2 regions of the Chryseobacterium culicis genome follow, and region 1 is predicted to be linked to the other one. Evidence: riboswitches for the same ligand, from Rfam matches in the RefSeq annotation. Region 1 holds a riboswitch; the other holds the start of a gene.
What was found. A riboswitch is a leader RNA that binds a small molecule or an ion and turns the genes downstream of it on or off. The one in region 1 is predicted to bind cobalamin.

Region 1 (6,679 bases):
TTCAAGCGGTAAAGATCAAAATGGTATACTTTTCCTTTTTCGGTATTGTATTCATTCACAATAGAGTAAGTGGGAGAGTTTACTTCATCTTTGCTGCCCATGTTTTTAAGCAGAAATTGTGTGAAAGTGGTTTTGCCTGCTCCCAGATTTCCTTTTAATAAAAGAATATTATGTTTTAATTGAGGAATGATGCTGTCAACAACTTCCTGCCAGTCTTCGATTGTATTTATAGTGAACTGCATATGCTAATTTGTTTTGCAAAAATAATGATTTATGAGTTTTTAATGAGAATTTAGAAGCTGGAAATTAGAAATTGCAAGCTGGAAGCCAGAAGCTGGAGGCTGGAAGTTAAAACAAAAACTTTTACATTCCCACTCTCAAACCAAACAGCATGACTTCCAAAACACGCAAACTCTCAAGCCCTCCGACTCTCTTACTAGAACTCTTCCAATTTCACCATAAAATACTTAATTTTACAGCATGATTTCCAAACAGACCATTGATAAGATATTCTCCACAATCCGCGTTGAAGAGATTGTGGGTGAATATGTGCAGTTGAAAAGAGCAGGGTCTAACTTTAAAGGACTCAGTCCGTTTCATGAAGAAAAGTCTCCAAGTTTTGTTGTGTCACCAAGCAAGCAGATCTGGAAAGATTTCTCAACAGGAAAAGGAGGAACTGCCATCTCTTTCCTTATGGAAATTGAGAACTTTACCTATCCTGAAGCACTTCGCCACGCTGCCAAGAAATACGGAATTGAAATTGAGGAAGATCAGCGTGAAATTTCTGAAGAAGCAAAAAATGCACAGACCGAAAAAGATCTGTTGTATAAGATTCATGAAGTTGCCAATACCTATTTTCAGGAGATTCTTTGGGATGATCATGAAGGGAGAAGTATAGGTCTTTCTTATTTTAAAGAAAGAGAGCTTAAGGACGATATTATCAAAAAATTCCAGCTGGGATATTCTCCGGAGAAAAAGAATGCTTTCACAGCATATGCACTGGAAAAAGGATATACGAAAGAAATTCTTGAAAGGTCAGGACTTTCTATTTTTCCTGAAAATACCCCTGCAGGGGTAGACCGTTTCAGGGAAAGGGTTATTTTCCCGATACATAGTTTTTCAGGAAGGGTTTTAGGTTTTGGAGCAAGGATTCTTAAGAATAATGTTAAAACGGCAAAATACCTCAACTCGCCGGAAACGGAGATCTATCATAAATCTAATGTTCTTTACGGATTAAACCAGAGTAAACAGGCCATTTCAAGAAAGAATGGCTGTCTTTTGGTGGAAGGATATATGGATGTGATTTCACTTCACATGTCCGGAATTGAAAATGTGGTGGCAAGTTCAGGAACGTCTTTGACTACTGAGCAGATCAAACTGATTAAGAGGCTTACCGAAAACGTAACCATTCTTTTTGATGGTGATAATGCTGGTATCAAAGCCAGTTTCCGAAGTATTGATATGCTTTTGACTGAAGGAATGAATATCCGTGTTTTACTTTTCCCTGATGGAGATGACCCGGATTCTTTTGCCAGAAAACATCCGCAGGAATATGTTGAAAAATATATTGAAAATGAAGCGATGGATTTCATCGACTTTAAAGCGGAAATTCTTTTAAAGGATATCGGAAATGATCCTATAAAAAAGGCTGAAGCCATCAGAGATATTGTAAAATCTGTTTCTTTTGTACAGAATGCCCTGAAAAGAGAGGTTTACCTTAAAGAGGTTTCCAACAAATTCGGACTTTCGGAGCAGAGTCTTTTCAATGAACTGGATGTTCAGAAGCAGATTACGCAGAATCAGACGCATCATGTACAGCAACAGCAGAAGGAGAAAACAGCAGCTCCAAAGATGGAGGTTGTTCCTTTAGATCAGGAAAAAGAAGATCCTTTTCTGTATGATGTATTGTTCATGGAGAATAAACTTGTTGAACACATGCTGGCATTTGGAGATATTATTCTGAAACGTAGAAATGAACAAGGTGAAGAATATCAGGTTACAGTAATTGAGGAAATCCTTCATCATTTTGAAGAAGAGCAGTATGTATTTTTAGTCAAAGGCAATGAAATCATCATCACTCAGGTGAGAGAAGGAATTCAAAAAGATGAGCTGAGAAGTGGAAACTTTTTTGTATCTTTTATGGATGAAGAGATTACCACGAAGGTTGTAGATGCTTTAATTCCGTTGGATGAGCTCGAAAACTGGGCTTCCAGAAATATTTATCCTCCTAATTACGGGGATAAGGTGGCAGATCAGATCAAAGGAGATATTCTATTGCATAAATACAGATATATTGATTATTTAATCAAAGAAACTGCTAAGGAGCTTGATCAGTACAGCAGTACAAATGAAGTAAAGTATTATGAGCTGATTAAAAAAATTACATTACTGAAACAGGCTTCCATTCGGTTGAGTAATATCATTGAGTATTCCCCTATCAAAGGAATTTATGTAGATCGAAATAGATAACCTGAAGTCAGATTTTTTTGTATTCTGTGACAAAAAGTCCTATAAAATTTTAGGAATAAATATTGTAATTTAAACTTCGAGAATAGTTAAAAATAATACATAATAGAAATATGGACATTAAAAAAGAATTCAGAGATTTCTCTGTAAAACATTTAGGAAACAACGGTTTGGTTACCGATCAGTATATGGGAATGTATGGCCCAACGAATCTTACTCCGTACATCATGGAAGAAAGAAGATTAAATGTTGCTCAAATGGACGTTTTCTCCCGTTTGATGATGGACAGAATTATCTTCCTTGGAACAGGGATTGATGATCAGGTAGCAAACATCGTTACAGCACAGCTTTTATTCTTAGAAAGTGCAGATCCTTCAAAAGATATTCAAATCTACATCAACTCTCCTGGCGGTAGCGTATATGCAGGTTTAGGTATTTATGACACCATGCAGATCATTAAACCGGATGTAGCAACAATTTGTACAGGGATGGCCGCTTCAATGGGAGCTGTATTATTGGTTGCCGGAGAAAAAGGAAAACGTTCTGCGCTTAAGCACTCAAGAGTAATGATTCACCAGCCTTCAGGAGGTGCTCAGGGAGTTGCTTCTGATATGGAGATCAACTTAAGAGAGATGTTGAAATTGAAACAGGAACTTTATGAAATCATTGGCCATCACTCAGGACAAACGTATGAGTGGGTTGAAAAATCTTCTGACAGAGATTACTGGATGACTTCTGAAGAAGCTAAAGGCTACGGAATGGTAGATGAGGTTCTACAAAGAGCTGTAGAGAAAAAATAATTGATTTTAATATCATAAGAAACCGTACCAAATAGGTGCGGTTTTTTTGTTGAATCATGAATTTTAAACTGTATTATCAGATGCTTAGATTCCTAAGAAATAAAACCATTGAAATGATCGTTTTACGGTACAGTTTGTCATTCAGAGGAGTTCATTCACCCTCATTTAAGAAGAAAAATTCTCGGGGTGGTTTTATTATACCCAAACAAAAAAGCGCCTCATGGCGCTTTTTCTATTTCTTAATAATTTTATGGAGTGTAGAACTATCATTTGTTTTAATCTCAACAAAATAAACTCCTGTCTGCAAGGCTTGAATATTAATCTTTGCCACCTGGGAAGTCTTTACTTTCTGTCCTGTAGCAGAATAAATATTCACTTCTTGCAGTTTCTCATCAGTTTCAACCTGAATAAAATCACTTGCCGGATTGGGATAAATACCGAATTTTTTCTTTGTAACTGATGAAGTACCTAATGTCAGTTGTGCTTCAGTTGGAGTAAATGGTCTTCTTTGTCCGAAGCTTAATCCCAACCAATCGTTATTGTTCAGCTGAACCTGAGAAAGACTTGCTTTCATTTGCCAGCTTGATAAATCTTTTCCTTTATACAATTTCCAGCTGTCTGATCCGGAAGTATTCCCGGTAAATGAATTTAATGATAAGTTAGAAATCTGATTGTTCGCTGATGTAAAATTAAAATAGGAAATCTGAGTCTGAACCAGCTGTAGAGCCTGCTCTGCAGTTATACTTCCATTATATTTAATTCCAAAAACAAAAGAATTGGCATTTCCATTGGCATTGTCTGTCCCAAAATCAATGACTATGAGGCTTTTATTATTTCCGGTTCCCACCCAATGAGTAACCTGAGAGGGAGTAAACCATGACGAACTATAAGCCGGAACGGGGGGAGAAGGAGGGATGTCATAATGATCAAGACCATATGAAACTCCATACCATTTTCCGTCCACTAAAGGAGTATAGCCTACACCATTGTTCCATGTCATGCCGGATGCGCTGGATCCGGACCATGTTATCCAGCTGTCGTCAATGGTGGATGTATGATGGTTATAATTCAGAATAGAAAGATATCCTGTGGGAATATCAACGTTCATTTGGGGTTCTGCTGCCACAATTGCATTGATAAGATCTTCCATCAATAAATCATTGCCATCAAAACGGTATCCCCATGCATAAGAATTAGGAGTACTGCTGTCATTAAAATCTGCAATGAAATAGGCCTTTTTAGAACCGGTTCCTACCCAAAATTTAATGTCGTTTTCTGTAAATTGGGCCGACAAGAGCTGCATACAAAGCAGTAAGAAAAAAAGATAAATCTTCCTCATGATATCATTAATTTAAAGTTTTATTCCCGAAACTTATCTTCAGGGGAGAAGTAATTCTTTCTCTGAAGTCAGTATTCTAAGGCAGGTCTCCTGGCTCACATCTTACAGCTTCCTTCCCGGATTTCCCTCCAGTGGATTATTATGCTATAAGTTTAAACAGTTTACAGTTGCGGGTACAGCTCAAGATTTGAATATTTTTCTCACCTGATTCCCTATTAATGAACATTGTTCAGCCTTAAAACGCTGCAAATATATCATATAAATTGATGAGTCTGTTTTGTGAATTATTTTTTTTTAAATATTCTTAATAAGTTGATTTTTAAATTATTAATTATTTGATTGTATTGTTATTGTATTGTTTTTAAATCCTGAATTTTTCTGTTTATATTCAATTCATTTTGTAGATTCTAATGTTAAAATACAATTATCATTATATTCAAGATGAGTTTACAATCAGTTTATACATTCGCAGCCATAAAATAGCATATGAAAAAATTACTATGGTCTGTTGGAGTACTGGCAGTATTGGCCTCATGTAAAAGTGATGATGACACAACAATCATTAATCAGGATATTAATTATTCCAAACTCCCTCAGGAATTTCCATTTACAAAACTGGCTACGATTAACGGAGTGGATGTTATCAACGGCGGATTTGGTTCCGGAGCAGCAGCTCACCCTACAAGAAAAGGTGAATTTTATGTCATTACAGACAGAGGGCCAAATACCGACTTCCAGAATGGGAAAAAGTTCTTAGCTCCTAACTTTACGCCAACGATTATGCATTTTAAAATTAATGCTGACGGGAATGTAGAGGTTATCAAATATATTAAGCTTAAAAATCCCTCAGGACAGCCAATTACAGGTCTTCCAAATCCTGTAGGAATGGGAAGTACAGGAGAAATCGCTTACGATGCTTCCGGAAATGTCTTAGGTACTGATCAGTACGGCCTTGACAGCGAAAGTATTGTTGCAGCTTCTGACGGCACATTCTGGGTTTCTGACGAATATGGCCCACACATCGTACATTATAGTGCTGACGGGATGGAGATGGAAAGAATAAGCCCGATTGGTGTAAATACAGGACCCAGAAAACTGCCTGCCGTTTTAGCCAAAAGAAGAGCCAACAGAGGGATGGAAGGACTATGCATTACTCCGGACGGAAGAACGCTTGTAGGAACCATACAGTCGATGATGTTGGTACCAAGCAAGGCATTGGCAACCAATACTACTTTAACGAGAATTGTCACATTTGATATTATTACAGGGCAGACCAAACAGTTTTTATATAAACAGGATGGAGGTGCTTCGGATTCGGTTTGCGATATTACGGCGTTAAGTAACAACGAATTTTTAGTGATCGAAAGAGACGGAAATTTTGGATCCCAGGGAGGAATTAAAAAAGTATACAGAATCAATCTGAGCAATGCAACGGATGTAAACGGACCAGATATTACTGCTGTGGACGGTATGAAAGTGAATGGAAAAGCTTTGGAACAATGCTCATGGGATGAAATTACCAATGCCGGAATAAAAGCTGTGACCAAAACATTGGCTGTTGATCTTGTTGCAAAACTGGGGTATGAGCATGATAAGTTTGAGGGGATCGTTTATTTGGGAAATAATAAACTGGCTGTTTTCAATGATGATGATTTTGGAGTAGTGGATAATGGAAGCGGAAATCCGAAAGCGAAAATTTTACCCAAAACAGGTAAAGTAGATAAAGGAACGATGTATGTTGTCGATATTCAATAATTAGATTTTTTAAACAGAAAACGGCGGAATCGAAGATACTGGTGCGCCTGAAATCAAATGAAAACCCTTAAAATGAGTTTCGTGTAATGATGGCTCTTTTCAGGGGTTTTCTGTTTAGTTACATTTCGTATTTACGTATTAAAACTTACTTTTTCATTGTTGAATTATTTTTCATTGTTTTAATAATATGTTTCAGTCTTAGCATAATGTAATAAAAATAAGCGATATGCATTTAGAACCCTCATTTTGGCGTGATTTAAAGGGTAAACCTAATCTTAATAGGGTTAAGCAAAAGTTTCAAAAGTTACTTGTAGATAAT
Region 2 (6,679 bases), on a different contig from region 1:
TTAAAATACTGTAAATCAATATAATAATTTTCATTGTCAATTTTTAGTAAAACGGATTTTAGAAGAAAATGTCTGAAAATTTTTAAATTTTTAAATAGAATTTTGAAAATTGGAGAGAAAAAATGATCTTTTATCGCTTATTACTTATCACCCATGCTCTAGCCCCGATAGTAGCGGTTACCCCGCAGCAGCAAGGGCATCGTAGAGAAGCGAGGAGTATGAGTGGATAGCGGGAAACAGCTTCTTATGAATAAATACTCTTTGAGTAGAGAAACAGATAAAGAGAATGAGATTTTGAGATGGGTATTAGGATTCGTATTTTTGTTAGCAATAAAAAACACCTAAATCATTTCTTATTACCATGAATATTTTGAATAAGTATAAGGATTTCTCTGTATTTCTTTTATTAGGACCTTTATGTTTCGGGCAATATCGGTTTGAAGTTAAAAATGTATCGAAGAGTTATGATGCCGTCATCCAAATAGAAAATTGCTATGATGACAGATGCGGAGGAAAGGGAACGGTAGAGTTATTTGATCATAAAAACAGCAAAGTACAGACTTTTGTTTCTGATGATCTGGTTTTATATGCAGGGCAAGGCCAAAAACTGCTTCAGGGAAAATTGATTCCGCTTTCTGGTGATCAACGTGCTGTGATTATCGATGACTTTAATTTTGACGGAACGGAAGATATAGCGATAAGGAATGGAAATATGGGAAATTATAGTGGAGCATCATATGACGTGTATGTATTCAACAAAACAAGAATGGGGTTTGTAAAAAGTGAGGAGCTTACGGAATTGGGCTCGAACGGCCTTGATATTTTTGATGTTGATGCCAAACGTAAACGTCTGATCTCCTATGGAAAGTCTGGCTGCTGCGATATTTTTACGATAGAATATGCTGTTATTCCGAATAAGGGACTGGAGAAAGTCTTTGAAAAGGAAGAGGATATGACCAATGAAGATCAGGTGAAAGTAATAACCAAAGAAAAGATCAATAATAAATGGATTACCAAAACAAAAGTATATCCGGCAGATCAATATAACAGAAATAAAAAGTAAGATGAAAATTCAGAAAGAGATAGATTTTATCCTGGCTGTAGATGCACTTAAAAATGTACAGCGAAGAAATTATAATGCTGATGATTCCCGAAGAGAGAATACCGCAGAACATTCCTGGCAGATTATTATTCTGGCTCAGATCCTTTATCCGTATGCTAAAAACCGTACAGATATTGATTTATTGAGAGTGATAAGGATGCTTTCTATTCATGATCTTGTGGAGATTGAAGCTGGAGATACTTTTATTTTTGATGAAAAAGCAATGGTTGGGAAATTTGAAAGAGAGAAAGCTTCTGCTCAGAAAATCTTTGGAATTCTGGATGAACCTCTGCGTTCAGAATTCTTTAACCTATGGCTGGAATTTGAAGATGAGAAAACACCGGATGCTATTTTTGCCTGTGGAATCGACAGAATCATGCCGTTTATTTTAAATTCCCATACCACAGGAAAAAGCTGGACGGAAGCCGGAGTTACCGAAAAACAAATCCGAAATATGCTTGAAAATGCCATCAGCAGAGCATCGGATGAAATGGGAGAGGCTTTTGAACTTTTACTGAACAGAAGTCTGGAAACAGAAAAAGTGCTGAAATAACTTTAATGAAAATAAAAATTCGGGCGGCCAGAGGCCGCCCGATTTTTTATTTATAGTATCTGGATTGGTTTCTTGAATTCGTCAATCGCTACAAAAGTAAAATCACCTACGATGGCTTTCTCTCTTTCATACGAATACATCTGCTCTGTGTAAATTTCAACGTTCACTTTCATACTGGTTTTTCCCACGTATGAAACTTTTCCGATCAGTTCAACAATAGTTCCGGCAGGAATAGGTTTTTTGAAATCTATTTTGTCGCTGCTTACCGTTACCACTCTTTTTCTGGCAAAACGGGTAGCGGTAATAAAAGCTACTTCGTCCATCAGCTGCATAGCCGTACCACCAAAAAGGGTATCATAATGATTGGTTGTGTTTGGGAAAACCGCTTTAAAGATTCTGGTTTCGGAGGCTTCAATTCTTTCTTCTGTAGTCATATTTCATTATTAATTAAAGCGAAATGAAATAATATCAAACAACAGAATAATAACAGGAAATTCGGAAATTCCTGAAACAATTCATCAGATCAATACAACTTCAAATCGCGAAAGTTACTTGTTTAAGAAAAAGGCAGGTCTCCTGACTTGTAACATCTTTTATCTCCTTCCCATGCCTCGCACAGTGGATCTTTGATAAAGATTTCAGTTACTTACAGTTGCGCGACAGTCCGTGATTTTCACACGGTTCCCTTTTAATCTGCAGTGATGCAGAACCAATTTCTATGATGAATAAGCGTAAAACTTTTTCGGGTGCAAAAATAATGAATTTATTCCGGATTATGATAAATAATCTGGCTGATTACTCTTCCCTTTTTGATTGTCCAAAGAGTTGTGTATCTGTTTTCTCCTGAACCATTGATCATATAAAGGAAAATATTATCGTTGTCAAGGGAAGTTACTCCAATATTCTCAAAATCCATGGTAGGCTGGAACATATTTTTGATGGCTTCTCTTACAAAAACAGAACCTCTTCCGGGCTGTTGTACTCTGATGGATTTGATTTCAGTCATTCCTTCAGGAAGATCATTTCCTATTCCCCATGGTTTTACTTTATCAATGGTAAGAATTTTTCCTTCAGCATCTTTTTCCTTTTTACGGTATCCTGCATTGGAAGGATAGACATCAATCACTACTTTGCTTCTTTGGGCGGTAGGGATTTTAGGATCGGAATTGTCTGTGAAAATAATTGATCTTCCGTTTTTAGATTTAGAAGGAGTATAAGCGGGAAGCTGATCTACATAGGCAATACGCCCTTTATTCACCATTCCTTCTTTATCAAGAGTTTCATAACGTACAAAAGGCTTGTCATCATCCTGTTTCTCCGGATATTTGATCCAGATCCACTCTGTTTCTCCCGGAGCCGGTTTTACATAAACAAAAACATCTCCTTTACGCATACGGATCTTGTCTACAATTTTTCGGTAGTCGTCTTTATGTACACGTACGTTGGCATATCCTTCTTCAGCTTTTACAACTCCAAAAGGAACTTTTGTCTGCCCTTTTACAAAAGCTATAGATAAAATACTGAATGCGGATAAATAGAATGCTTTATTTATAAAAGTCATCATGAAATTTTTTTTGATCCCCAAATATATAAATTAAATACTTTTCGGGAGATAATTATACCGCTGCAGTTCTTTAAAATCTTGTATTTGTTTCAGATGGCCGTCAGAAAGCAGATATAGGTAGTCTGAAATATCCAGAATATCCTGGTAATTGTGATCAGAAATAATAAAACCTTTGTACTGTGACTGCTGACGAATAATTTTCTTTAATTCTTCACAAACTTTTGGAGAAAGGTTATGGAATGGTTCGTCCAGTAAAACAAAATCTGTTTCAGAGTAAGTGATCATCAGGGTTTCAATAATTCTCTGTTCGCCTTTAGAAAGATTTTTAATTTTTTCATGAAGAAAGGGCTGTATGAATTCCAGGGCAGACAGCAAATTGGTGTTTTCTTTATTACAAAAGAAAGGAATCAGGTTTTTTACGGTTTCATATTTAGGTAAGAAAAGGTCTTGGGGTAAATATGAGATTCTGTTTTTTCTGTCTGAAATACTTTTCAAAACCTTGTTGCCACATTTTATAAACTGGGTATCACCGCCGATAATCCCGAAAATAATTTTTAATAAAGTTGATTTTCCACTTCCATTTCTGCCCAGCAGCCCTGTAATCTGTCCGGTTTCGCATTCTATATAAACATCCTGCAAAATTTTCCTTTCATTAAAAGATTTTGTTACACTATCAACATGCAGCTTGCTCATAAAAACAATGTTATAATTTTTACAATAATCCCTGATAATATCGTTCCTGCCCAAAGAAAAATCCTTGAAAACCCTACATTGGCATAAAAGTAATATTCGTTTTTAAACCTTAATTCATAAATGAAATAGTGAAGAACGGGAAGGATTAAAAGGAAATTCAGTCCAAAATTTTTAATACTGAATGATGATAAAAAAGAAATCAATAAAGAAAATCCCAAAGTTGGAAACATTATTTTTTTATAAAAAATCCAGAGAATAGAAAAACTTTTGATCATGGTAAAAATAAAAATGGAATATCTATGAAAGTGTATTTTTTACAAGATTAATTTCAAAAGTATTAAAAAAAGCACAATAATATAGGGTTGGTGTGAGAGATATTCCAAAAAATCTCTTATTTTTCAAGAGAATTTTAAAACTAATAAACATGACAAAAAAACTACTGTATGTATTCTCTTTTATTTTGGGAGTTTCCAGTTTTCAGGCAAACAACAAAGTGGAAGAAGAATCCCAACCTTTATTTTACTGTGATACCAATGCTCCCACTGGCGTGCAGGTGTCTACAACTCTTACCTCAGGAACGGTTACCTGGACTGCTGATCCCAATACTCCGAATAATTTTATCAGATATAGAATACCTGGATCCACTATCTGGATGGTGGCTACTCCTGTAGCTGGGCAAAATTCTTATACTATTACTAATCTGCAGCCTTGTACAACTTATGAAGTGCAGGTGGTAAAATTGTGTACTGTACAGGGAACATGGTCTAATCCTGTATTTTTTACAACAACACTTAATTATTGTGCAAGTGTATCTACAGATACCAGCCTGATGCATATTTCCAATGTGACCGTAAATTCTGCGGGAATTACCTCTCCAATGGTCAGCAATTCCGGGCCTTCCAATTATACAGATTACAGAAGTGATGTAAGCCGAAAGGTCAAGTTTTTTATAGGAAGTACAGGAAATACACTTTCAGTGACCAATACGTGGACGGGAACTCCGGGTACAACCACTGTAACGGCATGGATTGATCTTAATGCCAACGGAATTTTTGAATCCACCGAAAGAGTTATGGTGGCGAATAATATCACTCAGGCTGCTCCGGCAGTATCTGTTTTTACAATTCCAAGTTTGGCAGCAGTGACACTGTGTGGCGTAACCATGAGGATTGTTTCCAGCCAAACAATGCCTGCAGATGGCTGTAGTACGTTTACCTATGGAGAAGTTGAAGATTATGGAGTAGATTTACTCAATCTCACCCTTGGAGTTGAAGAATCAGGGAAGTCTGCAAAACCTGAAATTTATCCTAACCCAGCATCCGATGTTTTAAACATCTCAGGAATTTCAGACGTAACGGATTATGAAATTTATAATGCTGTGGGACAGAAAACAGGAGAAGGAAAAGTTTCTGACCATAAAGTAAACCTTAGTAATTTGTCCAAAGGAATGTATTTTATCCAGCTGAAAGATAAAGACAATACAATCCGATTAAAATTTATTAAGAAATAAAGATCAAAAAGAGAGAGCACCTTCTGGTGCTCTCTTTTACTATTTGCATTACATTAATTTCAGATGAATTAAATTCTCTCAAGTTCATCCGCATTAATGGTTGTTTTGAAAGTTCCGTAATTGACAATCACTTTATTACGTGAAATTTTTTCAATGGTTCCTACACTGGTGCTTCCCGTAATACGAACACGCTGCCCGATTTTCATCCATACTGCACGGTCGGTTTTACGCTGTTCCTCCAGCCTTTCATTGGTTTCTGCAATTTTTTCAATAACGTCTTCTTTTTTCAGCTGTTGGGTAATTTTTCTCTTAACCACCTGCAGACGTTTTGATTCATCTTTGTCATTCCCCAGTTTTCTGAATTTCTCCTGTTCAAGAAGCTTCACAAAATCTTTTACAACATCTTTTCTGGATTTTCCCTTGGTATAGCTGTCAATAAATGTTTCAATCTTATTCCCGAACTGAAGTTTACGGTGTTCTTCTTCATACAGCTTCTGGAAATTGAAAAGCTTTTGCTGAAGCTGATCATTCAGTTTCTGAAGGTTGTCACGTTTATCTTCTACAGATTCTTTTCTTTCTGCAAGATCAGATTTCAGTTTTTCAACCTCAAACTTTTCCTGCTGTAGTTTTACAATCGTTTTATCAAGATTGACAATATCATGCTCTACCTTTTTCTTGGCAGAATGGATAATGAATCTTGGAATCTTATTCTTTTCTGCCACTTCAAACGTAAATGAACTTCCTGCCTGTCCTACTTCCAGTTTATACATCGGTTCTAATGTTTCTTCATTGAAGAGCATGGCTGCATTCTGGGCATTGGGAAGCTGTTCTATTACCAGTTTAATATTGGTATAGTGAGTAGTAATGATGGCAAAACTCTTTTTGTCATAGAAAAACTCCATGAAACTTTCTGCCAGCGCACCTCCAAGCTCAGGATCAGAACCCGTACCGAATTCATCAATCAATAAAAGAGTATTGGCATCAGCCTCTCGGATGATGCCGGACATTTTCTTCAATCTTGATGAGTAGGTTGATAAATGGTTTTCAATGGATTGGTTGTCTCCAATATCCGTCATGATTTTCTCAAAGAAAAACATTTCAGACTTAGGATGAACAGGAACCAGAATACCACTCTGAATCATCAGCTGTAATAGTCCTACCGTTTTCAGAGTAATTGATTTTCCTCCGGCATTCGGACCGGAAATACAGATAATCCTGTTATGGTCTGTTAAGGTAAGGCTCTGGGGATGAATTATT

Region 2: it holds a riboswitch for cobalamin, as region 1 does, so the genes downstream of both, CQ022_RS08640 (acyl-CoA thioesterase) here and CQ022_RS19515 (T9SS type A sorting domain-containing protein) in region 1, are expected to answer to the same signal.

The regions. Positions count from the first base shown of each region.
Region 1 is NZ_PCPP01000004.1:262,377-269,055, forward strand. Features, by position in the region: gene tsaE (tRNA (adenosine(37)-N6)-threonylcarbamoyltransferase complex ATPase subunit type 1 TsaE) at 1-242, opposite strand, end outside; gene dnaG (DNA primase) at 481-2,469, shown strand; gene clpP (ATP-dependent Clp endopeptidase proteolytic subunit ClpP) at 2,580-3,266, shown strand; gene CQ022_RS19515 (T9SS type A sorting domain-containing protein) at 3,499-4,569, opposite strand; cobalamin riboswitch at 4,668-4,858, opposite strand; gene CQ022_RS19520 (esterase-like activity of phytase family protein) at 5,092-6,360, shown strand.
Region 2 is NZ_PCPP01000001.1:1,893,877-1,900,555, reverse strand. Features, by position in the region: gene CQ022_RS08650 (XAC2610-related protein) at 362-1,063, shown strand; gene CQ022_RS08645 (HD domain-containing protein) at 1,065-1,655, shown strand; gene CQ022_RS08640 (acyl-CoA thioesterase) at 1,706-2,089, opposite strand; cobalamin riboswitch at 2,204-2,384, opposite strand; gene CQ022_RS08635 (hypothetical protein) at 2,419-3,219, opposite strand; gene CQ022_RS08630 (ATP-binding cassette domain-containing protein) at 3,250-3,912, opposite strand; gene CQ022_RS08620 (GEVED domain-containing protein) at 4,337-5,422, shown strand; gene CQ022_RS08615 (endonuclease MutS2) at 5,491-6,679, opposite strand, start outside.